Regions from separate parts of the Bacillus sp. M13(2017) genome, predicted to be linked through region 1. Evidence: predicted binding sites of a transcription regulator. Region 1 holds the regulator's gene; each other region holds the start of a gene.
What was found. Region 1 encodes Rex, which represses fermentation and respiration genes when NADH is low (regulators of the CRP and FNR family bind a similar motif). Its sites were predicted from a motif close to TTGTGAAATATTTCACAA; they were not measured.
Positions count from the first base shown of each region.

Region 2: CGQ22_RS29715 (DoxX family membrane protein) is a predicted target of Rex. The motif match lies at 1,208-1,225, and genes of this name have one in related genera.
Region 3: adhE (bifunctional acetaldehyde-CoA/alcohol dehydrogenase) is a predicted target of Rex. The motif match lies at 3,920-3,937, and genes of this name have one in related genera.

Region 1 covers NZ_KZ268530.1:521-11,670, reverse strand. Annotated here, with positions in the region: gene guaA (glutamine-hydrolyzing GMP synthase) at 101-1,639, opposite strand; purine riboswitch at 1,804-1,905, opposite strand; gene groL (chaperonin GroEL) at 2,046-3,680, opposite strand; gene groES (co-chaperone GroES) at 3,719-4,003, opposite strand; gene CGQ22_RS30655 (CPBP family intramembrane glutamic endopeptidase) at 4,395-5,144, shown strand; gene CGQ22_RS30650 (YdiK family protein) at 5,141-5,332, shown strand; gene CGQ22_RS30645 (redox-sensing transcriptional repressor Rex) at 5,362-5,991, opposite strand; gene CGQ22_RS30640 (ABC-F family ATP-binding cassette domain-containing protein) at 6,179-8,104, shown strand; gene tsaD (tRNA (adenosine(37)-N6)-threonylcarbamoyltransferase complex transferase subunit TsaD) at 8,590-9,606, opposite strand; gene rimI (ribosomal protein S18-alanine N-acetyltransferase) at 9,606-10,049, opposite strand; gene tsaB (tRNA (adenosine(37)-N6)-threonylcarbamoyltransferase complex dimerization subunit type 1 TsaB) at 10,063-10,755, opposite strand; gene tsaE (tRNA (adenosine(37)-N6)-threonylcarbamoyltransferase complex ATPase subunit type 1 TsaE) at 10,736-11,150, opposite strand, start outside.
Region 2 covers NZ_KZ268524.1:4,877-16,026, reverse strand. Annotated here, with positions in the region: gene CGQ22_RS29725 (methionine ABC transporter permease) at 1-60, shown strand, start outside; gene CGQ22_RS29720 (SDR family oxidoreductase) at 98-874, opposite strand; gene CGQ22_RS29715 (DoxX family membrane protein) at 1,270-1,776, shown strand; gene CGQ22_RS29710 (DUF4256 domain-containing protein) at 1,849-2,415, opposite strand; gene CGQ22_RS29705 (S9 family peptidase) at 2,523-4,487, opposite strand; gene CGQ22_RS29700 (DUF3994 domain-containing protein) at 5,076-6,227, shown strand; gene glmS (glutamine--fructose-6-phosphate transaminase (isomerizing)) at 6,365-8,167, opposite strand; gene CGQ22_RS29690 (hypothetical protein) at 8,180-8,365, opposite strand; gene glmM (phosphoglucosamine mutase) at 8,654-10,000, opposite strand; gene CGQ22_RS29680 (CdaR family protein) at 9,993-11,150, opposite strand, start outside.
Region 3 covers NZ_KZ268500.1:474,229-485,378, reverse strand. Annotated here, with positions in the region: gene CGQ22_RS02770 (ABC transporter substrate-binding protein) at 1-693, opposite strand, end outside; gene CGQ22_RS02760 (YrhC family protein) at 851-1,078, opposite strand; gene adhE (bifunctional acetaldehyde-CoA/alcohol dehydrogenase) at 1,206-3,809, opposite strand; gene CGQ22_RS02750 (bifunctional cystathionine gamma-lyase/homocysteine desulfhydrase) at 4,071-5,204, opposite strand; gene CGQ22_RS02745 (O-acetylserine dependent cystathionine beta-synthase) at 5,208-6,131, opposite strand; gene mtnN (5'-methylthioadenosine/S-adenosylhomocysteine nucleosidase) at 6,214-6,909, opposite strand; gene CGQ22_RS02735 (class I SAM-dependent methyltransferase) at 6,924-7,562, opposite strand; gene CGQ22_RS02730 (YrzA family protein) at 7,699-7,914, shown strand; gene CGQ22_RS02725 (YrrS family protein) at 7,949-8,611, opposite strand; gene CGQ22_RS02720 (peptidoglycan D,D-transpeptidase FtsI family protein) at 8,728-10,482, opposite strand; gene CGQ22_RS02715 (hypothetical protein) at 10,569-11,150, opposite strand, start outside.

The sequences.
Region 1 (11,150 bases):
AACGAACATTTTTATAAAATTTCATAGTTTCGTTCGTATTAATACCAAAATAAAAAAGATCCATCTATGCATAAGCAATAGATGGACCTTTTTATAAATACTATTCCCACTCAATCGTTGCTGGTGGCTTACTCGTTACATCATACACGATACGGTTAACGTGTTTTACTTCGTTTACGATACGTACAGAGATTTTCTCTAATACGTCCCAAGGGATACGTGCCCAGTCAGCTGTCATACCGTCGATAGATGTTACCGCACGGATACCTACTGTGTAATCGTAAGTACGCTCGTCACCCATAACACCTACGCTACGCATACCAGGAAGCGCAGTGAAGTATTGCCAGATTTCACGGTCTAAGCCCGCTTTAATAATTTCTTCACGTAAAATCGCATCAGATTCACGAACGATTTCTAATTTCTCTTCTGTGATTTCACCTAATACACGAATACCAAGACCCGGTCCTGGGAATGGTTGACGCCATACGATTTCATCAGGAATTCCTAGTTCAGACCCTAATACACGTACTTCGTCTTTAAATAACGTGTTTAAAGGCTCGATTAATTTGAACTGCATGTCTTCTGGAAGTCCACCAACGTTATGGTGAGATTTAATTGTTTGTGCAGTTGCTGTACCACTCTCAACGATATCTGTGTAAAGTGTACCTTGCGCTAAGAAGTCCATACCTTGTAATTTAGACGCTTCATCATCAAATACGTAAATGAATTCGTTACCGATGATTTTACGTTTTTGTTCTGGATCTTCTACACCTTTTAACTTGTCCATAAAGCGGTCTTTTGCATCCACTTTAATAACGTTCATATGGAAGCCTTCGCTAAATGTTTTCATAACGCCTTCCGCTTCGCCTTTACGAAGTAAACCGTGATCAACGAAAATACATGTTAATTGGTCACCAATTGCTTTATGAATTAACACTGCTACAACAGAAGAGTCTACACCGCCGCTAAGTGCGCATAGTACTTTTTTGTCTCCAACCGTTTCACGGATTTTCTCTAATTCTACTTCGATAAAGTTCTCCATGTTCCATCCTTCAGAACAACCACAAGCACCGAATACGAAGTTTTTAATTAAATCGTTACCGTGCTCAGAGTGACGTACTTCTGGGTGGAATTGTACACCGTATAAGTTTTTGTCTTCATTGCTCATACCAGCAATTGGGCAAGATTCACTTGTTGCGTCTACTACGAATCCTTCAGGTAAACCAGTTACTAAGTCACCATGGCTCATCCATACAACTTGCTCTTCTGGAAGGTTCGCATATAATTTTGATTCGTTCTCTACTTTAAGAACAGCTTTTCCGTACTCGCGGTGATTTGCACGCTCTACTTTACCACCGAAGTGTTGCGTCATAAGCTGCATACCGTAACAAATACCGAAGATTGGTAAACCTAGTTCAAAGATTTTTTCATCACAATGTAATGCACCTTCACCGTATACACTATTTGGTCCACCAGAGAAAATAATCCCTTTTGGATTCATTGCTTTAATTTCTTCTGCAGTAATTGTATGTGGATGAAGTTCACTGTATACACCGAACTCACGAATTCGACGTGCTATTAACTGATTGTATTGACTTCCAAAATCTAAAACGATAATTGTATCGTGTTGTTTCTTCAAAATAATCACCCCAACGTTAGTTCTCGTATATAAATATTTTCACCAATTTGGCGAAAAGCATTACCAATATAATAAAAAAAGCCAGTCCTCCGCCTCTAGTCTCATAACAAAGAAAAGGCAGGGGTCTGGCTTTATAAAGAAAGATAGTCTCCGCTCTTTATAAATATAAGACACACTGCCTTCATAGTCAGGTTGTTTACGGTAACCCGGTAGAGACTCTCAAACCATATCATTGAGGATATATGAAGGATCGTTTTATATTATCTTCCTAGATTCTAACAATGAAGTATCAATATGGTCAAGAGAGAAAGCGACAAAATTCTACAGAAATTCATTTCCTTTTTTAAAAAACATAAAAAAACATCCATTTCTATATAGAAATGGATGTTTTTTAGGGCAAACGGAATTACATCATTCCGCCCATACCGCCCATGCCCATGCCGCCCATGTCAGGCATTGCTGGTGCATTTGGTTCTGGCTTGTCAGCTACTACAGCTTCAGTTGTTAAGAACATAGCTGCAACAGATGCTGCGTTTTGAAGTGCAGAGCGAGTTACTTTAGCTGGATCTACGATACCAGACTCAAGCATGTTAACCCATTCGCCAGTAGCTGCGTTGAAACCAACGCCTACTTTTTCGCCTTTTAGACGCTCTACAACTACAGATCCTTCTAGACCAGCGTTGATTGCGATTTGGCGAACTGGCTCTTCTAGTGCGCGAAGTACAATGTTGATACCTGTTGCTTCGTCGCCTTCAGCTACGATAGAAGCTACTTTTGTGTATACGTTCATAAGTGAAGTACCACCACCTGCAACGATACCTTCTTCTACTGCTGCACGAGTTGAGTTAAGTGCATCTTCAATGCGAAGTTTGCGTTCTTTCAACTCAGTTTCAGTTGCTGCACCTACTTTAATTACCGCTACGCCACCTGCAAGTTTTGCAAGACGCTCTTGTAATTTTTCACGATCGAATTCAGAAGTTGTTTCTTCTAATTGCGCACGGATTTGACCGATGCGAGCTTCGATTTGTTCTGTGCTTCCTACACCTTCAACTACAGTTGTATTTTCTTTCGTTACAACAACTTTACCAGCGCGTCCTAAAGATTCAACTGTAGCAGATTTTAAGTCACGGCCTAATTCTTCAGTGATTACTTCGCCACCTGTTAAGATTGCGATATCTTCTAGCATTGCTTTACGACGGTCACCAAATCCAGGAGCTTTAACAGCTACTACGTTGAATGTACCACGAAGTTTGTTCACTACTAATGTAGCTAAAGCTTCGCCTTCTACATCTTCAGCAATGATAAGAAGTGGTTTACCTTGTTGTACCACTTGCTCTAATACTGGTAAGATTTCTTGAATGTTAGAAATCTTTTTGTCAGTGATTAAGATGTATGGGTTATCAAGAACTGCTTCCATTTTGTCAGAATCAGTAATCATGTAAGGAGATGCATATCCACGATCAAATTGCATACCTTCTACTACGTCTAATTCTGTTGTGAATCCTTTAGACTCTTCTAAAGTAATAACGCCGTCGTTACCAACGCGCTCCATTGCTTCAGCGATTAATTGACCTACTTCTTCGTCAGCTGCAGAAATAGCAGCTACTTGTGCGATAGAAGATTTGCCTTCGATTGGTTTAGAAATCGTTTTTAATTCTTCAATTGCAGCAGTAACAGCTTTTTCGATACCTTTACGAAGACCCATTGGGTTCGCACCAGCTGTTACGTTTTTAAGACCTTCACGAATCATAGCTTGCGCTAATACAGTTGCAGTTGTTGTTCCGTCACCAGCTACATCGTTTGTTTTGCTAGCAACTTCTGCTACTAACTTCGCACCCATGTTTTCGAATGCATCTTCTAATTCGATTTCTTTTGCGATTGTTACACCATCATTTGTAATAAGTGGTGAACCAAATTTTTTCTCAAGTACAACGTTACGACCTTTTGGTCCAAGTGTTACTTTTACTGCGTTTGCAAGAGTGTCGACACCGCGAAGCATCGAACGACGTGCTTCTTCACTAAATTTAATATCTTTTGCCATAATAATTGACCCCCTTGGATTTTTTAAGATTTATATAATTAACCGATAACTGCTAAAATGTCACTTTCACGTAAAATCAAGTAGTCTGTACCTTCATATTTCACTTCAGTACCTGCATATTTTGAGAAGATGATAAGATCACCTGCTGCTACCTCTAAAGCAACACGCTCACCATTCTCAAGCACTCGACCAGTACCTACTGCAACAACTTTACCCTCTTGTGGTTTTTCTTTTGCAGTATCTGGTAATACAATACCACTTGCTGTTTTTTCTTCTGCTTGAACAAGCTCAATTACAACGCGATCACCTAATGGCTTTAGCATGAACAATAACCTCCTCATTTTGTTATGTAAATTTCTTTTATTAGCACTCAAGTCATCCGAGTGCTAACACACTTATAATAATAAATAATCTCAATTTCTTTTGCAAGTAAAAAAATCATAATTTTTTCGCAAATTACTATATAAACTTTCTATATAGAATACCGCCTTTACTATATGAATCGTTGTTTCCCCTACTCGTATGTTACAATATGAAAGACACCCTAAGTTGTTTTCGCTAAACGTACAACTTTTTCCTGTCTCCTACTTTAATTTCAAATAAAGATTTACAAAAAAATCATAATTCGAATGAAAGTTTATATCGTAGATAACATATTTACATGTTATCCTACCTTATCTCATACACTAGAGTTAGAAAGGATGGTTAAACCATTTGAAGAAACAATACTGGTGGATTATCGTTACATACATTTTAATGCAGTTATCTGGCGTTGTTGGATTACCACTTCTCCTAAAAACAGGACTCTATGATAATAGAGGATTTACCATTGAGGAAAAAGGACAAATCATAATGGGACACTGGGCAATTATTAGCTTCTTTGTTGCATTATGTATCATACTTTGGTTACTTAGAACAGATATTCGTGACAGGCATTTAGATGCAATGCGCTCTTCTGTCCCAGCTACTATTGGATGGATTTTCATCGGGTTCTTCTTAGCTTTCTTTTCACAAATAGTTGCCGGTATGATCGAGATGCAGCTACTAGGAATTAAGCAAGGTTCAGAAAATACAATGAAACTGATGGAAATTGCAAGAACGACACCTTGGTTCCTTATTGTCGTATCTATAATCGGACCTATCTTAGAAGAAATCGTATTTAGAAAAATTTTATTTGGTGCACTTTATAAGAAGTTTAACTTCTTTATTGCAGCTATCATTAGTTCGCTTGTATTCGCAGCAATTCATTTTGATTTTACTCACTTATTGGTATACACTGCTATGGGGCTCGTATTCGCCTTCTTATATGTGAAGACGAAACGTATTATCGTTCCGATTGCAGCTCATGTTGCGATGAATACATTAGTTGCTATTGGGCAAATTTTTATGAGCAATGAGCAAATTCAAGAAATGATTAAAGAAGCTGAAAAAATGCAAGGCTTTATCGGAGGATTTTTTGTATGAGAAACTCACCATTGTTCATGGCTGCACTATACTTCCTTCTTGGATGTATCTTTACACGCTTGGCCATTACGAACGTGACAGATACAATCTGGAATATGTGGACAATACTATTTGCAGTTATGGCAACAATTGATTTTAATTTGGCACTTCGCCTTATATTAGTTAAATTCACAAAGAAGAAACAATAATAAAACGCAGAGGTCGCTTCCTCTGCGTTTTATTGTGGATAGTTTTTCAAAAAGTAAACTAATGTTTGTAACTCTACAGCTAAGTCAATATGATGAATTCTAATATTCTCTGATACGTTTAATCGCGCTGGTGTGAAATTCAAAATACCGTGCACGCTCGTTTCAGCTAATCTATCTGCTACAGCTTGTGCTACTGTGGCTGGTACTGTTAATATTGCCACTTGTATATCATTTGATAATCTCTCTTCTAATTCATCTAAATGATATACAGGAATGCCCCCGATTTCTGTTCCAACTTTCTCTTCACTAACATCAAATGCCATTTCAATTTTTGTATTATTGTTTTTCGTGAAATTATAATGTAAGAAAGCGGTCCCTAAATTACCTACTCCAATAAGTGCTACACGTGTTATATCATCTTGATCAAGTGTTTCGCGGAAAAATGATAATAAATAATTTACGTTATATCCATATCCCTTTTTCCCTAACGCTCCAAAATACGAAAAATCTCTTCGTATTGTTGCGGAATCTACTTTTACTGCCTCACTCAATTCGGCCGATGAAACACGCTGCTTACCAGAAAGAGATAAGTTTTGGATAAATCGATAGTATAGAGGCAATCTTTTAGCAGTGGCTTGTGGAATCTTTTGCTGATCCATATGACCTCTCCTCTCTTCCTATCATTATTCATATACTTTAATCAAATACAGAAGTTTAGCACTCATTAAATTCCTTGTATAATAAAGAGAAGAAGTATTCTCTCTTTATTTTAAACTATACACTATTTTTAGTATGATTGAGAAATATAAACATGGCAAAGTTAAGAAATTATTTGAGGTGAAAACATTGATTTTATTACAAGTAAACGCGCTTTCGAAATTATACGGTGCAGAAACAATTCTGGCAAACATAAAATTGGAAGTACAAACAAAAGATCGTATCGCATTAGTTGGAAGGAATGGAGCAGGAAAATCTACATTATTAAAAATAATCGCTGGTGAATTATCTCATGATGGTGGCGAAATTATAAAACCAAAAGATGTCTCAATCGGATATTTAGCTCAAAATACTGGACTAGAAACGTCTTTAACAATTTGGGATGAAATGCTAACCGTCTTTACCCACTTACAGCAAATGGAGACAAAACTTCGAAGGCTTGAGCAAGAAATGGGAAAAGAAGAAAACTTTTCAAACGAAGCTACATATGAAAGATTGTTAGCTGAGTATGACCAATTGCAACTCAATTATAAAGATCAAGGTGGATATCAATATGAAGCGGATATTCGCTCCATTTTAAGCGGCCTTGGCTTCCCAGTTGAAACGCACCAGACGACGATTTCTACTTTAAGCGGCGGGCAAAAAACAAGATTAGCTCTCGGGAAATTATTATTAACAAAACCAGACTTACTTATTTTGGATGAGCCTACAAACCATTTAGACATCGAAACATTAACGTGGCTTGAGCAATATTTACAAGGTTATCCTGGCGCAATATTAATCGTTTCACATGACCGTTATTTCTTAGACAAACTCGTTACACAAGTATATGAAATTTCGAATAAAGAAAGCAGACGATTTGTTGGTAACTACAGTAAATATTTAGACTTAAAATCAGCATTATATGAGCAAGAAATGAAACGTTACGAAAAACAACAAGATGAAATCGCAAAACTTGAGGACTTCGTTCAAAAGAATATAGCTCGCGCTTCTACAACGAAACGGGCTCAAAGTCGCCGTAAACAACTAGACAGAATGGAATTATTAACAAGACCATTAGGGGATTCTAAGTCAGCATCATTCCACTTCGATATTGAAAAGCAAAGTGGAAATGATGTTTTACAAGTAAATGATGCAACCATCGGCTATGATGAGAACCCTATAATTGAACATGTAACTATGCGCTTAACTCGCGGAGATAGTGTTGCTTTAGTTGGTCCAAATGGAATTGGGAAATCCACATTATTAAAGTCTATTGTGAATAAGTTACCACTATTAAATGGTGATGTTTCTTTCGGATCAAATGTATCTGTTGGTTATTATGATCAAGAACAAGCAAACTTAACATCTTCTAAACGGGTTTTAAATGAACTATGGGATGAATATCCACTGCAACCTGAAAAAGAAATCCGTACTATACTCGGGAATTTTTTATTCACAGGAGATGATGTACTGAAACCAGTATCTTCCCTTAGTGGTGGACAAAAAGCTCGATTAGCTCTTGCAAAACTTATGATGCAAAAATCAAATTTATTAATTCTAGATGAGCCTACGAACCACCTTGATTTAAATAGTAAAGAAATTTTGGAGAATGCTTTAATTGATTACCCAGGGACTCTTCTATTCGTCTCACATGACCGCTACTTTATTAACCGTGTAACAACGACTGTGGTTGAGTTATCAACAGAAGGTGCACAGGAATATTTAGGGGATTACGATTACTACGTTGAAAAGAAAAATGAAATGATTGAACGTGCAGAACTTGAACAGCAAGAAAGTGACATTCCTGTTCAAAAGGTGGTTGCACAAGAGAAATTAAATTATTTAGAAGAAAAAGAGCGTAAAAAACTAGAGCGTCAACGCACTAGAAAAATTGAAGAGCTAGAACAAAGTATATTAGAATTAGAAGAAGAAATTGCTACGTTAGAAGATCAACTTTGCTTACCAGAAATATATGCAGATTATGAAAAAGCTAGTGAAATTACAACTAAAAAGCAAACGCTACAAGAACAACTTGAAACTTGTATGGCAGAATGGGAAGAGCTGCATGTATAAGCATATTTAAATAAAGAAGATGTCTCATAAGTCAGGATTTTTGACTATGCGACATCTTCTTTTCTTTTAATACAGAAACAATTTTTTGAGTATATCAATCGTAACTTAGAATATACTAACGATTTTTCAAATATATCTATCGTAACCCTATATATATTAACAATTTGAAACGAAATATCGATTTAACGACAAAGATTGACAATATTAGCATCTTCTATAATGGGGTGATGTTTCAAAATGTTTTTCGGGGATATCTTCTTGCCTTTTATTTCCCGAAAAAGAACAAATTCAAAGGTCTGACATCATCCTATTTATCCACAAGTTTATACACATATCCACCTTTATAAAATAAACCTTAAAATAACTTTTCCACATTATCCACAATCAACAAAAAAGTTATCAACATTTTATATACACAATAAAACCCATATTATCAACAGACAATATGGGTTTTATCCACAACCTGTGGTTAATTATGTGCATAACTATGCTTCAATATCTAATCCTGGATTTGCATTTAAGGCTAATGTTGCACGCTTACCTTGTTCATAAGCAATTGTCCCTGCCGCTGCAATCATCGCTGCATTATCTGTGCATAAAGATAGCGGCGGAATAATTAATTCAATGTTTTCTTTTTGTGCAAATTCCTCTTCTAATCGCGCACGAAGTCCTTTATTAGCAGCTACTCCACCAGCAAGAAGTAATTGCTTTACATTATAAGCTTCTGCTGCACGAGCTGCTTTCGTTACAAGTACATCTATTACACTTTCTTGGAAACTTGCCGCTAAATCTTCTGGCGCAATTTCTATACCGCGTTGTTTTGCATTATGCACAGTGTTGATAACTGCTGATTTCAATCCACTAAAGCTAAAATCATATGAATCCGGTTCTAGCCATGCACGAGGCAAATCAATTGTCGGTTCTCCTTCATGTGCAAGGCGATCAATATGAGGACCACCTGGATATGGCATAGATAACGTACGAGCTACTTTATCATATGCTTCTCCAGCTGCATCGTCTCGTGTTTCACCAATTACTTCAAATGAACCATGTTCTTTCATATAAACAAGTTCTGTATGCCCACCAGATACAACAAGTGATAATAACGGGAATTGAACTTCTTTTACTAAACGGTTCGCATAAATATGACCAGCAATATGATGAACACCGACTAACGGAATATCATGTGCAAACGCTACTGCCTTCGCTGCATTTACTCCAATTAGAAGTGCTCCTACTAAACCAGGACCTTCTGTTACAGCAATTGCATCAATATCATCAAATGTGATGTTTGCTTCCTTTAAAGCTTCTTCTAACACAACTGTAATTTCTTCTACATGATGACGGGATGCAATCTCTGGTACAACGCCGCCAAAACGTTTATGACTTTCAATTTGTGATGCAACGACATTCGCAATAATTTCCGTTCCATTTTTAACAACTGCTACTGCTGTTTCATCACAACTTGTTTCAATACCAAGTATAATCGTATTTTTTTCCATTATATATTCACCCACATTACGAGACCATCTTCCTGATTGTCTGCATAGTATCGTTTACGAATCCCACCATTTTGAAATCCGTATTTTCTGTATAACTGCTTTGCTACTTCATTTGATACACGTACTTCAAGTGTCATTGTTTTTACCCCTAGTTCTTTCGCTTCAGAAATAACTGCTTTCAATAGGGCATCTCCTAACTTTTGACCTCGGTATTCTGGCAAAATAGCTATATTTGTTATATGTGATTCATCAATAATTATCCACAATCCACAATACCCGATTACACGACCATCTTTTTCTAACACAATATAATGTGCATGTTCATTCATCGTTAATTCACGGTGAAAGGCATCTGCAGTCCAAGGAGTTGAAAAAGACGCTTCTTCAATAGCTACAATTTGAGCAATATCATCAAGCTCCATCTTTCTAAATATCATATCCATCTTCTGCAAGCTCCTACTTGTTTTGACTTTCTAACCACTTTGTTTCAGCTTCAGCTAAACGAAGATAGCTTGGAACAAACGTATGCACATCTTGTTCTTCTTTTTGTAATCCTAAGAATGCTAGCTCACTTGGTCTTGGGTTATTTTTAGTAAATGGAGCGAATACAGCTTGATCACCTAAATGTTCTATAATTGTTTCTTTATGCAATTTAACATCGTTACCGATAAATAAAACAGGCTGTCCTTTATCTTTTAACATTTGCAACCAGTCTACAATAAGAATAATTCGGTCTTCTTCTATTGAAGTTAACTGCTCTCCTTCATATGTATATAACCCAGTATAAATTTGCCCACGTCTTCCATCAAATAAAGGACAAATTAATCCGTTAAAGTTAGCACCGTTTGCAGCTACTACCTCTAAACTTGATACACCTACAATTGGTATTTGAAGTGACCAAGCTAATGTTTTCGCCGCTGTCACGCCTATGCGAACACCTGTATAGGATCCAGGTCCAGCAGCTACAACGATTTTAGTTAATTTCTTCGGTTTTACGCCACACTCTTTTAACAGTTTCTCTACAGCTGGCATAAGACGTACAGAATGGTTTTTTGTTAAATTTGTAATGATTTCCCCAATTACGTTTCCTTCCTCAATAAGGGATACACCCATTACGTAATTTGAAGTATCAATTGCTAGTACTTTCATCTTGTAATAGCTCCTCACATAATCTAATATAGCGATCTCCAATTGGCTCGAGTATAATTTTTCTTGTGTCATCTCCAGCATGGAATAAACTAATTTGTAACTTTTCATTCGGTAAATATGCTTCTATTAAATGAGCCCATTCTACTACCGTAATTCCTTCACCGTAGAAATATTCATCAAAGCCTAAGTCCTCTTCACTTTCTGCTAAGCGATACACGTCCATATGATATAGCGGTAATCTTCCTTTATATTCTTTGATGATATTAAAGGTAGGACTATTTACAACTCTTTTCACTCCAAGACCTTTTGCTAGTCCCTTTGTAAAAGTCGTCTTACCAGCTCCAAGATCTCCTTCTAAAATAATTACATCTTGTGCCTCTACGAGCTCACCTAGT
Region 2 (11,150 bases), on a different contig from region 1:
CTCGTTCAAGGATTACAATCTTTAGGGAATGGTGTTGCACGAAGACTGAAGAAAGATTAAAAAAGAAGGTATCTCACCAAGGTGAGATACCTTCTTTTTATCTTTTAAATCCACCTTCTGAATGAATAACTTGCCCAGTAATCCACTCAGCTTCTTCACTTACTAAAAATTTAATGAGTCTAGCTGCATCCCTTGGCTCACCAATTCTGCCAAAAGGAAACATCGGCTTTAACCCTTGTTTTATCTCTTCAGTCATCCATCCTGTATCGGTTGGTCCTGGATTAATTGCATTCACTGTTATTCCTAAATGAGCTACCTCTGCTGACAACGTACTAGTAAGAGCATCAATAGCTCCCTTCGTTGTCGCATAAGCTAGTTCTCCTGCCATAGGACCTTGAAATTGCCCCGAAGTCATATTCACAATTCTACCACCAGATTTCTTATCAAATCCCCGGGAAAATTGACTACTGAGCAATGTAGTCGCACGAATATTCACCATATAATGCCTATCCAATTCTTCAGCAGTCAAATTAAAGAAATCATTATTCGTAGAATACGCTGCATTATTAATTAATATATGAGGGTATCCAATTTGTTCAGTAACTCTATTTATAAGCTCTCTCGGTGCATCATTCTGAGTTAAATCTAACTCCATACTCGATACTCTAACACCTTTTTGTAATAGCTCTTCTTCTAATTGTATTTGTTCATTTTCATCAATGCCCCAAGGCATCTCTTTATCGTAAGCTGTCCAATACGTAAAAAATATATCGTATCCTGATTCAGCTAATTCTTTACAAATCGCTGCGCCTATACCATCTAGACGACTTACCCCTGTAATAACTGCTACCTTATTTTTTAATTGGTTTATCATATACTCCTCCAAATTTAAAGGACGCATATTTTATATAAGAGATATAAACCTTCCCACAAAAAAGACAGATACATAAAATAGGTATCTATCCTTACAAAAAGGATATACAAGCCAAATATGCATTCCTTGAATGATTTACAGATAACTAAATAAACCCTCGCTTATGAGAGAAAAATTCATCTATCTAGTAGTTTCTAATCATTACAAGTTCATCCACATATTGAGTCGTTGTCTCCTCTCCATATATCTCTATTCTTAGTTTACCAAAACAGATAAAATGTTACAAAAAATAAAACAATTACTCACAGCCTATCCTTGTTCACATTATATCCATTGTGATTTTTTTCACAATGGATATATAATAAACTTGTAAATACAATATTGGAGGGATTTCAATGGTTATCAATTTTTTAAGAACTGATAAACGTGCTACTTTCATATTATTACTTTTACGGCTTTACATAGGATATACATGGCTCGCTGCTGGGATAGGCAAAGTCTTCGGACAATCTTTTGACGCAAGTGGCTTTCTAAAGGGTGCTATTGCTCAAGCATCTGGTGACCACCCTGCAGTACAAAGTTGGTGGGCAGATTTTCTTCAACATTTTGTCCTTCCAAACGCAGACCTATTTAGCTTTTTAGTTCAATGGGGAGAAATTTTAGTAGGTCTAGGTTTAATTTTAGGCGGACTAACAAAAACAGCTGCATTTTTCGGAATCATAATGAATCTTTCATTTTTATTAAGTGGAACTGTTAGTGTAAACCCAAACCTGCTTATTTTGACTATGTTCATTTTAGTTGCAGGGCAGAACGCTGGACGTATTGGATTAGATGGCTCTGTTTTCCCTAAACTTTTCCGTAAAAACAACCACGGAACATATAAATTAAGTAAAACTGCGTAGTAACAGTTTACTTTTAAAATATAAATAAGAAAAAGAGCCTGAATATAGGCTCTTTTTCTTATTTATCCTAATTTAAACTTTTAACGAGCCACGAAAACCTCTGGCAGCATAGTAAGAGTCTGCTCCATTGTGGTACACGAAAACATGTCCAAAACGATAATCGCAAAATAGAGCACCACCGAGTTCTCTAATATCTGAAGGTGTTTGTACCCAACTTGATGATTTCATGTCAAAATCGCCAAGTTGTTGCAATTCCCGATATTGTTCTTCCGTTAATAGTTCAATGCCCATAGCATTGGCAACATCAATAACGTTATTTTCTGGTTTATGTTTTTTTCTTGATTCTAACGCTTCAAGATCATAACAAAGACTTCTGCGACCTTTAGGACTCTCCTTTGAACAATCATAGAAAGTATATTCGTCCTTTTCTTCATCATAACCGACAACATCCGGCTCACCGCCAGTTACTTCCATTTCGTTAAGTGACCATAATTTTTCAGCATTACCTTCTATCTTCGCTTCAACTTTAGCCCATTCAAGACCTTCATGGCGGTTCATGTTTTTCTCAAAACGAACTTGCAATACTTTCAATAACTCTTCACGTTTTTCTACTAGTAAGTCATTTTTATTCCCTGTCATATTAGTCCTCCCTAATGTATGTACTGATAGTAGTTTAAGTATATATTTTATAATAAATCATCTCAATATGAAGACCGTTTCAACCTTATGTCTTGTACAAACACCCATTACAAAGTCCTAAAACCCTCCATACTCTCTCCAAGAATATAGTGTGAAAACCACATCAAGTTCTGCTTCATAATAGCTACATGAACTCCTGGTTGGTCAGAACTATATGCCATTCCTTTAAATATAATTAATTCTGTATCAACTTCCATATCCATTAATCCTTGATATAGATCATATGCATTTGTAATTGGAATTCTTGCATCCTTTTCCCCATGTTGAATTAAGGTAGGCGTACAAGCTGATTTAATATACGTCATAGGTGATGTCTTCGTATATATCTCTGGATCATTCCATGGAGTATTTCCTAAATACATTCTAATAAAGTAAGGTATATCTGTATTTACATAATGGGTACTCCAGTTAGTGATTCCACCGCCAACTGAAATAGCTTTAAATCGACTACTAAATGTAGAACAGAAAGCTGATACATATCCACCGTTGCTCCATCCCATAACTCCTACCCTATCCTTGTCTACCATCCCTTTTTCTACTAGTTCATCCACTCCAGATATAACATCATCGTAGTCAGCAATCCCCTGTTTTCTATAGTTAGCTTTTAAAAATTCATTACCATAACCTGAACTTCCTCTGTAATTTGGTTCTAAAACGATAAAGCCTTTTTCAATAAACTGTTCAATCGGATATTTCTCATTGAAGCAGTCTGAAAATATCGGAAAAGATGCCCAAGCCGGACCGCCGTGAATTACTACTAATAAAGGATATTTTTTATTAGTGTCAAACTCTACTGGCGTTGATAAAACACCTTCTATTTCAAGATCATCGCTACTTTTCCATGAGATGATTTCCCTGTTACTTCTAAGTTTCCCTTTGAAAAAGCTATTTTCATTCGTTATTTTTTTATCGTCTAAATAGATTTCAAAGGTTTCATTTGTTATTGCCTTATTGTAGGATATATGTTTGCCATCCTTTGTTATAGAAGCATCCATTATAAAGCCATCTACTTTTTCGCTTAATATTTCCACAGTGCCATCTTCGGCTAGCAATCCAATAAGATAATTCGTTTTATTCTGCCACCTAATTAAAACCCCTTTAGCTGTCCACTGTAATGGCATAACCGTACTATCAAAATCTGTTAAAAGTTGAATTAGCTCTCCGGTATTTATATCATATATCTCTAACGTACTATCTTGTATATGGTTTCTATAGTAATCCTTCTCTCTTATGCTTGCTGTGTAACATATTTTACTGCCGTCAGGAGAAAAGCAAACACTCCCTCCCAACAACTTATTCACATTCAGCTTTTGTAGCTCTCCAGCTTTAATATGGAGTATGTATAGATCTCCATTTATATAATCTTCCATATTTGAGCTTGGTGTCGCCATAAATACAACCTTTTTACCATCATTTGAAATATCAAATTCATGGATATGAAAATCCTTACCATCCGTTAATTGATAAACAACTCTGTTCTCGTGTTCATCTGTATCACTTTGTATCACCTTTTCTATTTCAATGTAATATAAACAATTATTCTGGTGTTCCTTACCTATATGTTGAAAATCTCCATATAGGTCCTTACGTTTCTTTATCTCCTCACATTCTTTTGACTGCGTAACATAATAAAGACCCTTGCCAGTAGGACCCCATTTGAATGTACTGACTCCTTCTTTCTCATCAGTAATTTGAACCTCTCTATAACCATCTAGTGACTTAACAAATATCTGATTTTTCCCATCACCAACTAGACTAAGATATGCGATACACCTAGCATCTGGAGACCATAATGGGTGTGTACTATCTATATCCCCATTTGATAATGGGTAACTCTGCTTCTTATCTTTTTCATATATCCATACATGATTCCTATATGTATTTTCTTTCCAATCAGCCGTCTTCTTAACAAATGCTACGTTTTTACCATCATCACTTATGTTTGTACTTGATAAGGTTGGTAATGAAATAATCTCTTCTATACTTAAATATGTTTTTTCATTCACTTTAATCAATATACCCCCTTGAAATGTCCATAAATCTCTCGTCTCTTTTTGTCGTAATAAAGGAAATTGTTCACGAATACTTAAAATGATAATCGAAAATTCAGATAAATAAAAGTGAATTCGATAAAGTAAAACTTTAATCTATAGGGTTCTATCCGCTTACCAATTCTAGATGTTCTTTTTCGACACAAAAACACCCCTTTTAGATACAAATTTGTAAGTTTATTTTAAAGCTATAACTATATGTTGGTTTGGAATAAAATTTGATAAAAATGAAGTCACAAATCTTTATTTAACAACAAAAAAATCCATTTTGAAAAAACGATTGATCAAAATAGAATTACTCTTTTTAACTAAGTATGAGATTTTTATAAAAAAATTTTAATCAAAACTCACTTAGAATCTTTACTTGAAGGAATAAAGCTTCGCATCTTTTTTATGAACATCGTTAAACTAAGATAAACTTTGACTGCATCTGTAATTAATTGTAAAATATTACACATAGAAAGGTATTATAAAATAAATATAGAAGGGGTATGTTTTTTAGTTTTAAAGGGGCTAAAGCACATCTATTTTATGTTTTTAGAGGGAGAATTGAAAAATCATATGAAGAATTTCAAAAAGAGTACAGGTAAAATTTTACTAGTATCCGGATTAGTAGTTTCTATGTCAGCTTGTAGTGTAACTAGTTTATTTGGAGAAAAAGAAAAAACAAATGCTGAATCTGGTAAACAAGAAAGTAAAGAAACTACGACAGAAGGAACAAGTTCAACTAAGTCAGAAAGTAAATCATCTGAAACAAAGGAAAAATCAACTAACTCGAAAGAAGAAAGTAAAGATGTTAAGATGATTATGGTTTTACCTGAGGATTACCCACAACTTATGGTAGACATTGAAGAAGACTTATTAAGACGTCTAGATTACTATGATGCTTCTGTAAGGGATAATAAAAAGGGAAGTAAGTCAAATGAAGAGGTACGAGATAGTATTAAAGACTTAGATAAAGTATTTAATAAAATAGAGCGTATAGATGCACCAGGAAAATACAAGGAAGACCATAAGGAAATTGTAAAAGCTGTTCAAAAGTTAAAAGAGTCTTTCAAAGAAGTATCGAAGTTATTTGATTACTCTAAAACACTTAAAGATACGGATGATGCAATCATAGATAAAGCAAACAATAAATTAGATGAAGCAAAACGCATTTGGAAACCTGTATTTGATAAGTTAAAAGCGGAAGCTAAGGGTGGTTCAACAACTACTTCTACAACAAGTGGTACTAGTTCTTCTAACTCACCGAGTTTATCTAGTGGTAATACAGTTAAAACATACAGTACCCAAGATAAAACTGGTATATTCAAAGGAAAAATTGATACACCAGACGAGGATTCCGCTAAGTTTAAGAATGTACAGAACAACTATAAAGACGGTACAGAGCTTGTAGGTAATTGGGGTATTGATTACGGAGACGGAGTCAAAACTACGTTAGTCCTAAAAGCAGATAAGACATTTGAAACATATGCAAATGGTTCTTATCCAAATAAAGATAATTACTTAACAGGAACATACCAAGCAGACGTTTCTTCCCATCAGTTAACGCTAATGGTGGAAAAAGGAACTCAAAATGGTCAAGAAGTGAAATTGGAAAGACCTATTTATTCATCATATGAAGTTAAAAATTTAGATGGTAAAGCATTACAGATTTTCCACATAGACGAACAAGTAACAATTTGTTATGTAAAACAATAAATAACTAAAAAAACTCTGTAAAATGATTTTTACAGAGTTTTTTTCTTAGTTTTAATTTATTATAAACGATCAGACTTTTTTATAAACTATCAAAATTTATTTCAAACGCATACTATATTTATTAACCTACCAACGTCCTACTCAACAGTAACAGACTTAGCTAAGTTACGTGGCTTATCAACGTCACACTCGCGGTGAAGTGCTGCGTAGTATGAGATAAGTTGTAATGGAATAACTGCTACTAGCGGTGCTAGTGCTTCGTGTACAGCTGGTAATACGAAGCTGTCACCTTCCATTTCTAAGCCTTTCATTGAGATGATACATGGGTTAGCTCCGCGTGCTACTACTTCTTTCACGTTACCACGAATTCCAAGGTTTACGTGCTCTTGTGTAGCAAGTGCAATAACTGGTGTACCATTTTCAATTAAAGCGATTGTACCGTGTTTTAACTCTCCTCCAGCGAATCCTTCTGCTTGGATGTAAGAGATTTCTTTTAGTTTTAACGCGCCTTCTAATCCTACGTAGAAGTCTACGCTACGTCCGATGAAGAAACAGTTACGCGTTGTTGCTAAAAATTGTTTTGCTAATGCGTCCATTTCTTCTTTTTGATCACAAAGTTCTATCATTGCATTTGCTACAAGTCCTAGTTCGTGTGTTAAATCGAAATCAAGAACTTCACCTTTTGCTTTAGCAATATCAGCTGCTAAAATTGAAAGTACTGCAAGCTGTGCTGTGTAAGCTTTCGTTGATGCAACTGCAATTTCTGGTCCAGCGTATAACGGAAGTGTATAATCAGCTTCACGAGAAAGTGTAGAACCAGGCACGTTTGTAATTGTTAAGGCTTTATGGCCCATTTCATTTGTTTGCACAAGTACTGCACGGCTATCAGCTGTTTCACCACTTTGTGAAATGTAAATGAAGAATGGTCTTTCTGTTAATAATGGCATGTTATAAGAGAATTCACTTGCCACGTGTACTTCAACTGGCATTTTTGCAAACTTCTCGATAAATTGTTTTCCAACAAGACCTGCATGATAACTCGTTCCACATGCAATGATGTAAATACGATCGCTATCTAAAATCGCATTGCGGATGTCTTGATTTAATTCAATTTCGCCATTTTCATCTTGATACTTTTGAATTATATTACGGATTACAAGTGGTTGCTCATCGATTTCTTTAAGCATGAAATGAGGATATGTTCCCTTTTCAATATCACTTGCGTCTAATTCCGCTGTAAACGGTGCACGTTCAATCATTTCACCTTGTAAGTTTTTAATTGTAATACTTTCTTTCGTTACAATTACGATTTCTTTATCCATTAACTCAATAAATTGATCTGTAACTTGTAACATCGCCATAGCGTCGCTTGCCACAACATTAAAGTTGTCACCAACACCTACTAATAGCGGGCTTTTGTTTTTAGCAACATAAATCATGTTTGGATTTTCAGCATCAAGTAATCCGATTGCATAAGAGCCATGTAAAAGAGATAGTGTATTACGGAACGCTTCTTCTACACTTAATCCTGTGCTCACTTGTTGTTCCATAAGCTGTACGATAACCTCTGTATCTGTTTCACTTACGAACGTTACATCTTGTAAATATTCCTTTTTCACTAATTCATAGTTTTCAATTACACCGTTATGAACTAATGTAAAGCGTTTTGATGTACTTTGATGCGGATGCGCGTTTACTTTACTTGGAACACCGTGTGTAGCCCAGCGTGTGTGTCCGATACCTACGCTTGCTGCTACGTTCTCATCTACGATTTCACGAAGTTTTGCGATACGGCCTTTTTCTTTGTATACAACAACACCGTTCTCTGCTTGTACTGCAATACCTGCTGAATCATATCCACGATATTCTAGCTTTTCTAAACCTTTTAATAAAATTTCCTTTGCATCTTGCTCTCCAATAAATCCTACGATTCCACACATGTTTAGTCGCCGTTACAAATGCTTACACTGCTCTGCGAACATGTAACGACATAGTCCGATACCATTTTTATTTATACTAAAAAACGGATTACATATTGCTAGCCCTGTAAGCTTGTAACGGCTTTCACCTTCCTCTCGATTGGGTTTAAGTCCGTATATACTTATACAGCTAGTTTTCATCCGTTCCTCTTCTCTCATCACACTTTCACCTTTGTCCACTAAGTCACCTTAATGATTTAAGTAAAAGCTTGCGGTTGTGATGAACAACCGGGAGTCATCCGCCGAAATCTCGATAAACCCCACCTCGTCAACTACACTATTTGTAGTTCTGGCGCTTTTATAATTTACAATATTTCCTTTGAGAAAAAGAACAAGACTATCTTATAACAAACATGGATAAACCGTCAATGAAATTTTTTTCATTGTCTATAAAACATATGAAAAAGGAGCACTTTTTGTGCTCCTTTTTCATATAAATTTAGCTAATTATTCAGCGCCAACTTCAGCTTTCACAACTTCTACAATGCGATGTACATATGCATCACAAACTTCTTGTGTTGGTGCTTCTGCCATTACACGAATAAGTGGCTCTGTTCCAGATGGACGAACAAGAATACGGCCATCACCGTTCATTTCTTCCTCTACAACACGAATAATTTCTTTAATTTTTTCGTTTTCTAATGCTAATTTTTTATCTGTTACACGAACGTTTACTAGCAATTGTGGGAATTTCGTCATTTCTCCTGCAAGCTCAGATAATGGCTTTTTCGTCATTTTCATGATGTTTACAAGTTGAAGTGCACTTAACATTCCATCACCAGTTGTAATGTAATCAAGTAAGATAATATGGCCTGATTGTTCTCCACCTAAGTTGTAACCTCCGCGCTTCATTTCTTCCATTACGTAGCGGTCACCAACTGCTGTTTTATCACTTGTAATATTATTTGCTTCAAGTGCTTTGTAGAAACCTAAGTTACTCATAACAGTTGAAACAACTGTATTATGTTTTAATTGACCAGTTTCTTTCATATACTTCGCACAAATGAACATAATTTGATCACCGTCAACGATGTTTCCTTTTTCGTCTACAGCAATTAAACGGTCGCCATCGCCATCAAAAGCAAGTCCGATATCCGCTCCTTTTTCTTTTACCAATTCAGCTAAGCCTTCTGGATGTGTAGATCCTACACCTTCATTAATATTCATACCATTTGGAGAAGTTCCCATTGTTGAAATATCAGCTTCTAGGTCTGCAAATAAGTATGGAGCTAGAGAAGAAGTTGCACCATGTGCACAATCTAAAGCGATATGTAGGCCGGAGAAATCTTCTTCAACAGTTTGTTTAATGTACTGTAAATATTTTTGTCCACCTTCAAAGTAATCGCTCACTTGTCCAAGATTAGTACCTGTCGGACGTGGTAGTTCATCAACTTCTTTGTCTAATAAAGCTTCAATCTCAGCTTCTTGCTCATCTGTTAATTTAAAGCCGTCTGAACCAAAGAATTTAATACCGTTATCTTGTACTGGATTATGAGATGCAGAAATCATAACACCCGCTTGTGCGTCTAGTGCTTTTGTTAAATAAGCAACGCCCGGTGTAGAAATAACGCCAAGGCGCATTACTTCTGCTCCAGTTGATAATAGCCCTGCTACTAAAGCTCCTTCTAACATATGGCCAGATACACGTGTATCACGACCGATGATTACTTTTGGACGATCTGTATCTTTTGTTAATACATAACCACCAAAACGTCCAATTTTGAAAGCTAATTCAGGTGTTAACTCCTTATTTGCAACTCCGCGTACTCCATCTGTACCAAAATATTTACCCATTATGATTCGCTCCTTTTTCTTGCTCTTTTTGATTGTGATTATCTACTGTTGGTTCTTGACTCGTTTCTTTATCTTGATTTTGATTTTGGTTTTGGTTTTGGTTTTGGTTTTGATTCTTTTCCTGTTCTTTTTCTGAATCAGGTTCAGGATTTTTTGGTTTCTCATTTTGATTTTCTTGATCGGTGTTTGAATCCGGTTGTTGACCGTTACCCTGTACTTCTTTATCTGGTTTTTCTTTCTTCACAATAGTAACTTTAGCACTTTTTTGTTTTGGTTCTATTGAAATATTACCAGGACCACTCACTTGAATGGAAATATCTTTCGTTCCTGGAGATACATTTTGCAGATTAATTACCGCTGTTATTTGAGCAGCTGTTATTTTATCTACTATACTTGCTTCTCCTGAAATATCAACACTTATCTTTCCATCTTGCGGCGAAAGTAGCTGAGCAGTAACATCTTTAGAAAGTCCATTTTTCTGGATTGGGATACCATCAATCGTTTTTGTTTTCGTTTGTTTTGTTTTTTGCACTCCCACCGAAACCTTCACTTGATTCGGTTTTGCACTTGTTACACCCTTGGGTAATAAAACAGAGGCATCGAATGTTGTAGACTCTGTCAATTGACTAAGATCTACTTCGACCCCCTCTAGCGATTGTATATTATCCAAAATATCTTTTGGACCTGCTATCGTTACTTCTCTCGGCTCAACACTGATATTTGTAACTGCCAATCCTTCTGCTAAACTCCCCTTCTTCGTATACGTTACAGGAACAGTTTTTTCAGTATTATTGGCTGTAGTTTGCATTGCCACATTCAACGTTACACTAATCTTAGATGGACTTGTTCTTACATTTAAACGTTTTCCTTCTTTATTGTATAATGTAACTTCGGGCGTTTTTGTAACAGTTTTATTAACACCTTTTAAATCAACATACGCTTTGGCAGATGAAATACTTTCAATTTCTTCTTTCGTCCCAACTACCTCAACAGTATCCGGTTTAAGGCTTGATTTTTCTAGTGTAGCCCCCGCTGGCATCTGATCCTCATTTGATAATTTCAGATCTACATGAACATATTTTCTCGCCTTTTCATGCAGAGTAACTTTAATTGTTGATGGCTGAACTGTTCCTTTCACATCATCTGGAAG
Region 3 (11,150 bases), on a different contig from region 1:
ATATTGCGGATATTCTTTCGTTTCTGGAAAATCAGAAGCAATATTTTTCCCGCCTGTTTTTTCTAAAATATCACCTGATAAAGATGTTGGTAATGCCGCTAAATAAGTACCTGGTGCGCCATACACTAGCAATGCTTTCACATCGCTCTTTTTCTCATATTTCTTTATTTGATCATTCATTTTTTGATTAATTGCTTTTGCTTTATCTTCTTTCTTCATTACCGTTCCATATAATTCAATATTCTTTTGAATATCTTGTACAGAATTCGCAGAAGAAATGATAACTTGCGTTCCTTGTCTTTCAACCGTTGGCACATTCTTTTGGAATCCATTGTTAGCAACAAGTACATCGGGCTTTAAACTAGCAATTTGCTCAAAGTTCGGTTGATGTGCATTCCCAATTACTTGTGCTTTCTTTAACTCCTCTGGAAGAGTTAATTTCGTATCTGGGCGACCTACTATGTTTCCACCTAAAGCATGAATAATATCCATGTCTCCCATACTTAATGTTGCAAAACTTTCTGGCACTTTATCGAATGTTACCTTTCTTCCTGATAGGTCGGTAATTTCGATTTTCTTTTTTCCTTTTTCTGTTTTGGTTGCAGACGCTTTTCCGTCCCCTTTGGCACTGCAACCTATTAACAAGAAAAAAATAGATAAAATCGCTGTAAATAGCGTAATAGATTTTTTCATTTCTTCACCTCTAATTGATAATGATAATCATTAACCACTATTCTACTTTAATTGATAAGGATTATCATTGTCAACACGAAACGCATATATTTTCCTACAAAAAACAAAAAGCGCAACAAAAAGATTTTTTCTTTTCGCTGCGCTCTAGTTAACAATATTATTCACATTCATTTTCCTCTAGCTGGTCACGCATCACTTTCACACGCTGAAAGAAAAAGAACGATAAGCTTAAAAATATAACGATGCTCCCCATCATAACAAAAAATTGGATTGTCTCTTTTGCTCCACTCGGAATCAATAAGCCAACCATTAACAATGTACTTACAGCGAGAAGCATTTGTCCAAACCGAGTATAATCTTCTATTTTTCCTTTTAATTCTTTCATTATATTCTCACTCCTCCATTTCACTGTATCATATTCTATGAAACTGAAAGACCAGTAAATACAGCCATTCTGGGAGATGTTTTCCAATAAAAAAAGAGCCGCTTTTACTGCGGCTCTTTTTTTATCATTATTCACCTTTATATGCTTCCATATAAATTTCTTTCAGCTCTGAAATAAGCGGTAACTTTGGATTAGCAGTTGTACATTGATCTTCAAAAGCTCTTTCTGCTAATACTCCAACAACCTCTTCAAATTGCTCTTTATCGACTCCTTGTCCCGCAATACTCATATTAATATTTAAGCTTTTTCCAAGCTCAATAATTGCTTGGACGAGTGATTCCACCCCTTCTGCTACCGAACTTGCTGGAAGCCCGAGCATTCTCGCTATATGTGCATATCTTTCATCTGCCACAAAGTGCTCATATTTTGGGAACAATGCGTGTTTTCTTGGCTTAATAGCATTATAGCGGACTACGTGCGGCATTAGAATGGCATTTGCGCGTCCGTGCGGAATATGGAATTCTGGTCCAATCTTATGTGCTAAGCTGTGATTAATACCGAGGAAAGCATTTGCAAATGCCATCCCTGCAATTGCAGAAGCGTTATGCATTTTTTCTCTTGCTTCTTCATCATTTCCATCTTTATATGCTCTCGGTAAATATTTGAATACGAGATCAATAGCTTTTAATGCTAATCCATCTGTATAGTCATTTGCCATAACAGACACATACGCCTCAATTGCATGTGTTAAAACATCCATACCAGTATCTGCTGTTACATGTGGTGGTACTGTCATTACAAATTGTGGATCAACAATTGCTATATCTGGTGTTAATTCATAATCTGCGAGCGGATACTTTATATTATTTTTCTTATCTGTAATAACCGCAAATGGTGTCACTTCTGATCCCGTTCCTGATGTCGTTGGAATCGCAACAAACTGCGCCTTATTTCCTAATTCCGGATATTTACATGTACGTTTTCTTATATCTAAAAATTTCTGTTTAATACCATAGAATGTCGTTTCTGGATGCTCATAGAATAACCACATTCCTTTTGCTGCATCCATAGCTGAACCACCACCAAGTGCGATAATTACATCTGGCTTAAAGCTTTTCATCATTTCCGCACCTTTGAAAACAGTTTCATCTGATGGATCTGTTTCGACCTCAAAGAAAACTTCAACTTTCACATCATTTGCATTCTTGTTTAAATAGTGCGCGACTGTATCGACATAGCCATGTTCAACCATTCCGGGGTCCGTTACAATAAATGCACGTGAAATGTTAGGCATATTTGCTAAATAAGCTGTAGCATGTTTTTCAAAATAAATTTTTGGTGGCAGTTTGAACCACTGCATATTCTTTTTTCTATTTGCCAGCCTTTTTATATTTAATAAATGAGTCGCTGTTACATTTTGGGAAACTGAATTCTTTCCGTATGAACCACAACCAAGTGTAAGTGATGGCATAAATCCATTATATATATCCCCTATTCCACCTTGTGATGAAGGTGCATTTACAATGAGACGGCAAGCTTTCATACGTAACCCAAATTGCTTTTGCACATCTTTATTTGTAGAATGGATAACTGCTGAATGTCCTAAACCACCGAGGTTCAACATTTCTTCGCAATATGTAAATCCTTCTTCTAATGAATTTGCCTTCACACAAGCTAATACTGGGCTCAGTTTCTCACGGGATAACGGATATGCTGCTCCGATACCTTGAATTTCAGCTACAAGCATTTTTGTATGTCCAGGAACAGTGATCCCAACTAAATCGGCAATATACTGTGCTGATTTCCCTACAATATCACTATTTACTGCACATGTATTTTCATTTATAACGAGCTTTTCTAATTTTTTTCTTTCTTCTTCTGTTACAAAGTAACAACTGTTTTCAATCATTTCTGTTTTAACATCATCATAAATTTCTTTATCGACAATGATTGCTTGTTCCGATGCACAAATCATACCGTTATCAAATGTTTTTGATAAAATTAAATCATTAACAGCTCGTTTTACATGTGCTGATTTTTCTATATAACACGGTACATTACCAGGACCAACGCCTAACGCTGGTTTTCCAGTAGAGTAAGCTGATTTCACCATACCAGCGCCTCCAGTTGCTAGAACGAGTGCTACACCATCATGGTTCATCAATTGTTTCGTCGCTTCAACAGACGGTCTTTCAATCCATTGAATACAGTGTTTTGGGGCACCAGCTTTCATCGCTGCATCATATACGGTTTTCGCTGCTGCCACAGAACATTTTTGTGCGGAAGGATGAAATGCGAAAATAATTGGATTTCTTGTTTTTATCGCAATTAACGCTTTAAACATTGTTGTCGACGTTGGATTCGTTACTGGTGTTACTCCAGCTACTACACCGACAGGTTCCGCGATTTCTATTATTTCTTCATGAGGATCTTCGTGAATAATCCCTACCGTTTTATCTTGCTTTATACTATGCCAAATATATTCAGTGGCAAAAATATTTTTAATGCATTTGTCTTCATATACACCACGGCCAGTTTCTTCAACTGCCAATTTTGCTAGCGGCATATGTTGATCAACACCTGCTAATGCCATTTCATGAACAATGTTGTCAATTTCTTCTTGTGTAAAACTTTCTAATGCTTGTAAAGCTTGTTGACCATTATTTACTAGCGTATCAATCATCTTTTTTACTTCCTGCATTTCATTTACAACTTTCTCTTTGACTACCATGTGAATTTCCTCCTATTCTACTATTACGGTCCTTATATGTCCCTGTAGGTCAAAATAAGTCCCAATTAACACAAAAAAATAGAGATGCTTTCCTACATGAATTTCATTGTTTGTGAAATATTTCACAAGTTTATTTGTGAGTAACATTTCCTGAATTCAATATACACGAAATCATTTCGTTTGTGTATGTCTATTTTGTGAAATGTTTCACAAAATAACATAATACAAAATACACTGCTAATATTAGCAGTGCATTTTGTATTATGCTAGCGCTTGTGCTAAATCTTCAATTAAATCTTCACCATCTTCAATACCGACAGAAATACGAATTAATGTATCTGTAATTCCTAATTCTTTGCGGCGATCCGCTGGGATTGATGCATGTGTCATTTGAGATGGAATAGAAATTAAACTTTCTACCGCTCCTAAGCTTTCAGCAAGTGTAAAGTATTGTAGTTTCTCAAGTACTTTATTTAATGTTTCTTCACTATCTACATCAAATGAGATAATAGCACCAAATCCGTTTGCTTGTTCTGTTGCTAATTCGTGATTTTGATGTGATTCAAGACCTGGGTAATATACTTTATTTACTTTTGGATGATTATTTAAGAACTCAGCAATAGCACGTGAATTCGTTTCATGTTCTTCCATACGAATTCCTAATGTTTTTAAACCGCGAAGTAGTAAGAAGCTATCTTGTGGCCCAAGAATACCTCCTGTTGAGTTTTGTACAAAATGAAGATCTTCTGCTAGTTGTGGGCTATTTACAACTACTAAACCTGCAACTACGTCACTATGACCTCCTAAATATTTCGTTGCACTATGAAGCACAATATCTGCTCCTAAAGAAATCGGCGACTGCCAATATGGCGTCATGAATGTGTTATCAATAATTGTTAATAGGTCTTTCTCTTTAGCAAGAGTAGATATTTTCTTAATATCAGTAATTTTTAGTAGTGGGTTCGTTGGTGTTTCCACATAAATTGCTTTCGTATTTGGACGAATTGCTTCTTCAACTTCCTCTAAGTTTGTTGTATCTACAAATGTATGCTCAATACCGAAACGGTTTAATACTTTCGTAATAACGCGGTATGTTCCACCATAAACATCATCTGTTAAAATAACGTGGTCACCTTTTGAGAACAACATAATTGTCGCTGTAATAGCAGCCATTCCTGAACCAAATGCAAATCCAGCATGCCCGTTTTCTAATACAGCAATCATTTCTTCTAAAGCTGCACGTGTTGGGTTACCTGTACGTGAATATTCATATCCTTGATGCTTACCAACTGCTTCTTGTTTGTACGTACTTGTTTGATAAATCGGTACGTTTACAGATCCAGTTGAAGGTTCTCCTATGCGAATACCATGAATTAACTTTGTCTTTGCTCTCATTTTTTATTCCCATCCTTTGTATATGTCTTTACTTAAATAGCGCTCACTGCTATCAGGAAAAATGGTTACAATATTTGTACCTGGTGGTGCCTTCTCTGCCTCCAGTAAGCTCGCATGAAATGCTGCTCCTGAAGAGCTCCCAACGAGAAGTCCTTCTTTTTGCGCTAATTCTTTCACTCGTAAAAATGCATCTCGATCAGAAATCGTATGAATTTCATCAAAATAAGATGTCTTCAAAAATGGCGGGATAAATTCCAGTCCAATTCCTTCGGTCTCATGTGAACCAGCCTTACCACCATTTAAAATAGATCCTTCTGGCTCTACGATAACTGTTTTAATATCTATATTTTTTTCTTTCAAATAAGATGCAGTCCCCATAAACGTACCGCCAGTTCCTGCTCCAGCAACAAATATGTTAATCTCTCCATTCAATGCGTCCCACAATTCAGGTCCTAATGTTTTAAAATATGCACGAGGATTTGCCTCATTTGCAAATTGACTTGGAGAGTATGAATTCGGTATTTCATTTACTAACTCTTTTGCTTTTGCAATTGCACCGGTCATTCCTTGCTCAGTCGGTGTGTGCACGACCGTTGCACCTAGCGCTTTCATTAATTCTTGTTTTTCAATACTAAATTTCTCTGGTACACAAACGATAACACGTAAATCATATTCTAATGCTGCAAGTGCCAGTCCAATACCAGTATTCCCAGCAGTGGGTTCAATAATTGTTCCACCTTGGGTAACAAGCCCTTTTTCTAGCGCATCTTCGATTAATTCTCTTCCTAAACGATCCTTAACGCTTCCGCCTGGGTTATAAAATTCAAGCTTTGCAAATAAACGGACCCCTTTCGGAAGTGGAAAACGAGTAATTTCTACAATTGGTGTATGACCAATTAACTCATGAACTCCACGATATACATTCATCGTGTTCTCCCCCTTGTTTGCCAATAAAGAAAAGGCAACTGTATGTATTTTCTTTATATGAGACAGTTGCCTTTTTGTTACATTACTTTAACTCTTCTAACACTTTTACGATAAAGTTTGTAGAATGAAGAGCTGCTTGATCTAAAAACTGATCAAATGAAACATTTGATTCTTTACCAGCAATATCAGAAAGTGCGCGAATGATAACAAACGGAATTTCATATTGGTGGCATACTTGTGCAACAGCTGCTGCTTCCATTTCTACCGCATAAAGATTTTCAAATTTATCACGGATGGCTGCAACGCGGTTCGGATCACTCATAAATGAATCACCTGTTGCAATCATACCTTTTACAACTTGAATATTTTCTTCAGCCTGCATACATTTCTCAGCTAATGCAACTAACGCCTCATCAGCTTTAAATCCAGGCGGCATTCCTGGTACTTGACCATATTCATAGTTAAATGCTGTTACATCTACGTCATGGTGACGAACTTCAGTGGAAATAACTACATCACCAACGTTTAGAGAGTGATGGAATCCACCTGCTGAACCAGTATTAATTACTTTTTCAGGCTTATATTTTTCTAATAAAATTGTCGTTGACATCGCTGCATTTACTTTACCAATACCAGACTTTAACAAGATTACTTCATGCCCTGCTAATAGCCCTTTCGTAAATTCACAACCTGCAACCGTTTCTGTCTCTGCTTGTTCTAATTTGTCACGTAAAATACGTACTTCTTCTTCCATTGCTCCAATTACAGCAATTCTCAATCTAATCCCTCTTTCTATTGCTTAGTTGCCTCCATTACCCAAACGAAATGATTTAATCTCGTGAACGTTACATGGAAGCCATTGTTTTCAAAAATAGTCTGCATAACTGGAATACGTGTATAGTACTCCGTTTGCAAATCGTTTGCTAACTGGTGGAAACCTCTTTGTTTTGCTGTTTCAACAGTTTTATCATATGCATCTTGATCTGCAAATATCGTATCAGCAAACACTATTTTACCACCTTTGTTTAGCAATTGACTATACTTCGCAATCGCTACATTTTTTTCATCATCTGTTAAATGATGAAATGCATAGGTGCTTACAATGGTATCAATTGAATTTGGAACTTCAAATGAAAGAAAATCACCGTCTGTAATTGAAAATTCTTTTGGCAATTTCTCTTTTGCAATCATGCGCATTTCACGCGACGGTTCTATACCGTAAACTGTGCGGCCAGCAAGTAATAATTTATTTGTTAAATTACCTGTACCGACACCAAATTCTAATACATTACCAAATGACTTGTTAACTACATCCTCTAGAATGTCCTCATAATGGGCGAAAACTTCTTTATATTGTATATCTTCGCCTTGTACAAATGAGTCGTACGTATGAGCCCACTCATCAAATAAACCATTAAATTCTGTACCCATAAAAATTCCCCTTTTTCTTATCGGTTTTATCAGTATGATATTCCCTCTTTCTAAAAATGTCAATTGAAATGTACATGGTATTTCCTTCTTTTCTTTGTTACACTATAGTTGATTACATAGGAGAGGGGCCGTCTTCATGTCATTTACCTTTGAAATGTTAGAAGATAAAGTAGAGTTTTTTGAAGCGGGAGACTTAGCTTCTTTAGAACGAAAAATTAGTGAACAAATTGATAATAATAAAGCACTTATGCTTGAAGTTCATCACATCTCACATCAAATGGTTATGGATCCTGAAAGCAAAAGACCGTATTATAGCGCGGTTGTTCATTTTAAATTAAAGAAATTGCGTTAACAAAAAAGAGAAGCTCCTAAGGAGCCTCTCTTTTTTAGTTTAGAGTTTGAACAAGTACTGGTTTCCAGCCCTCATTGTCTACCCAATCAATATTTACATAATATCTTTTCCCACTTTGCTTATCTTGAACATCACCATAAGCTTTGCTCTTTCCAGTTTTGTCTCTTCCAACAAAATGGAATACTAATTGCTCTTTCGGTACTTCAATACCCGCAGCAATTGCACTTTGCATCTCATTCCAATCTGATGACCCCTGTTTAAACGTCATCGCCGGTGATGAACCTTGTTCTGTTCCTACAGCTTTCCAAGAAGGTTTTGTGTAAGCCTCTTTTGCCTTGGATACAGTTTTTTCAGCTGATACTTTCTCGTTAGCTTTCGCTTCTTCTTCAGCTTTTTTCTGTTCTTCTTCAGCCTTTAACTTCTCTTCTTCAGCTTTTTGCTTAGCTTCTGCTTGCTCTTGTTCTTTTTCTTTTTTCTTAGCAGATTCTTTATCTTCTGATTTTCCAGCTTTCTCATTCTTTGTTGTTTGTTGAGAGACTTTCTTATCAGTAGAAGATGCTTGCTCTTTCGTACTAGGAACGAACAATTGATATGCTACAATAGCTACTAATAGTAATACAATAGCGATTGCAATATTTAAAACACCGTTTTGACGACGTTTTTGTTGTTTCTGTTGGAATCTTGATCCTCCTGCCATTCTCCAAACCTCCATGCAGTTTTTCCTAATTGCTATTGTAACATTAAATCTAGAAAGGTTGAACATTTACAATGATATTTTCATGAAATGAAGACATTTCACTATAAATTGCAAGATTACTTTTCATTCTCCAATTGATAGATTGCTCCTACCATATCTTTAAAAATAGGTGTAACTTTATTCACTTTGCTATCAGTCTCTAGATCAACAACAACTAAAGCATATCTTGGATTCTCATACGGAAAATAACCTGCAAACCAGCGATTCACCCTCGTCCCTTTCCCTGTTTGCGCTGTCCCGGATTTTCCAGCGACACTTAGTGGCAACGAACGGAATGCCGTTCCTGTTCCTTTCTCCCTTGTTACAACGCCTCTTAATAACTCTTGTAATGTTTTCACTGTTTCATACGAAAGCTGTTTTCCATTTAACGTATGACTCTCAAATGTAAAAAAATCCGCTCCATTTTTATATACTATTTTTTCGACAGCTTTCACTTCCATCTTTTCCCCATTCCTCGCAATCGTCGCCATCATATTTGCAATTGCTAGAGGTGATATACGTACATCTTTCTGTCCAATTGCTGTTTGTTCTACCGCTTTTTTACTATTTTTATTTTCTTCATTCCCCCAAATAGTAGTATCCTTTTCTTCTGGCATTTGCTCAAAATGAGGTGTATGAAATACAGAACCTTTCCATCCAACCTTTTCATTTGCTCCTAAAGCTGCTACGTATGTTTCTAGCACCGTCTTATCCTTTTGTAATAGCTCGTTACCTAACTCGGAGAATGTCCTGTTACAGCTCCTAGCAAAGCTCTCTTTAAAGTTAAGTGTACCCATCCTAACTTGCGGGTCGTTTTCACCATATAAATCTTTATTACAGTTAAATGTCCGATTAAACAAATTTACTTTTTGATCAATGACTGCAGCTGCAACTACTGTTTTAAAAACAGAGCCTGGAAAATGTGGCGTTAACATTTGATTTTCAAGTGTAGTTTTATATAACTTCTCATCCCTTACTTGTAAAGACGGCTTACTAGCCATCGCTAATATTTCATTTGTCTTTACATCAATTAATACTAATCCCCCCTTCTTTATTTCGTTTGCTTCAATCACTTCTTCTGCTTTTTGCTGCAACTCTTTATGTAAAGTAGTTTGAATCCTAACTGGATAAAATGGATTTCCTGGTGAAGTGTATTTCGCTTGCTTTCCGAAAATTGGTTCTCCTTGCCGATCTACTTGATATAATACTTTTGCCTCTCCATCAGTCAATAGAAATTCATCAAATGATTGCTGTAATCCTGAAATACCTATCGGCGTTTGTTTGGAAATTCTTTTCAATTCTCCATATCGCTTTTGAAACTCCCTTTCGTTCTCCCCTACATCACCAATTAAATGATTTATCTCTCCAGTCTGTTTTAATCGCACTTCAGCTGCTACAATACCTAATACATGTAATTCATTTACCTTCTCCATCTGCTCTCGTGTCACTCGAAATGGAGCAGTTTCTCCTTGTAGTGTAAATGCATTTTTGTTATTTTTCATTTGTCTTCTAATCTCTTGTCTCGACACACCAATGATATGCGCGATTTTCTCTAACATGTCATTTTTTATTTGTAAAAATGGAAAAATAATTAAAACAGGATATTTTCCCTCACCTATTTTTTTACCATTACGATCTATAAACTGCCCACGTCCATCGTCTACTGTAATGGATTGTGTGCGTTGCGTAACACTTTTTTCAATTAAATTTATTTTGCGATCAGTAAATGATTCTGTATCTATAATTTGAATTTGGATTAAACGACAAAGCAATACAAACATAACGCTCATAAAACAAATTAAAACAATTGTAATTCTCCGTTTTATTTTCATAAAAAACACCTCGTCTATTGTAGTTTAGACGAGGTACTATTTTATTTATACAATCCCCAAACAAAAACAGATATTATATAAGGTTATTATTGTTTCTTTGGCTTCTCTAAAAATTTCATAAGAAGCGATCTAAATTCAGTTTCATTCACTCCAGTGTTTTTAGCAACTTCAATTACAGTGGTTGTTACATTAGCCGCTATTTTTAAATAATCCTTACTAAGATTATCCATTTCATTTCTTTTTTCTTTTGCATTCTCAACTGTTACAGAATCAATACAAGTAATCATCTTATCTACAATATGTAAATAATTATTTTGTGCATCTATTATTTTTTGAATATCATCTTTATTACTTACTTTCGATTGTTTTAAATATGTATACGCTTGATTCACTTCATCTTTTAAAATTTTATCATTATTCTTCGCCTGTTCTTGTAACATATTCTTCATATCATCTATTGTTTTTTGATCCATCGAATCTCGCAATAAATAATCTGGATTCCCAATTGCGTAATCATACTTAATCGTTACATCTTGAAATATTTTCATGACAATAGCTAATTGATACGCTACATCAAAATCATTAAATTCCTTTTTATCTTGTGGATTTTCTAAGGTTTTTGAACTCTCAGTTGCTTTAATATCCTTTTTTTCTTCTTGCTTTACTTT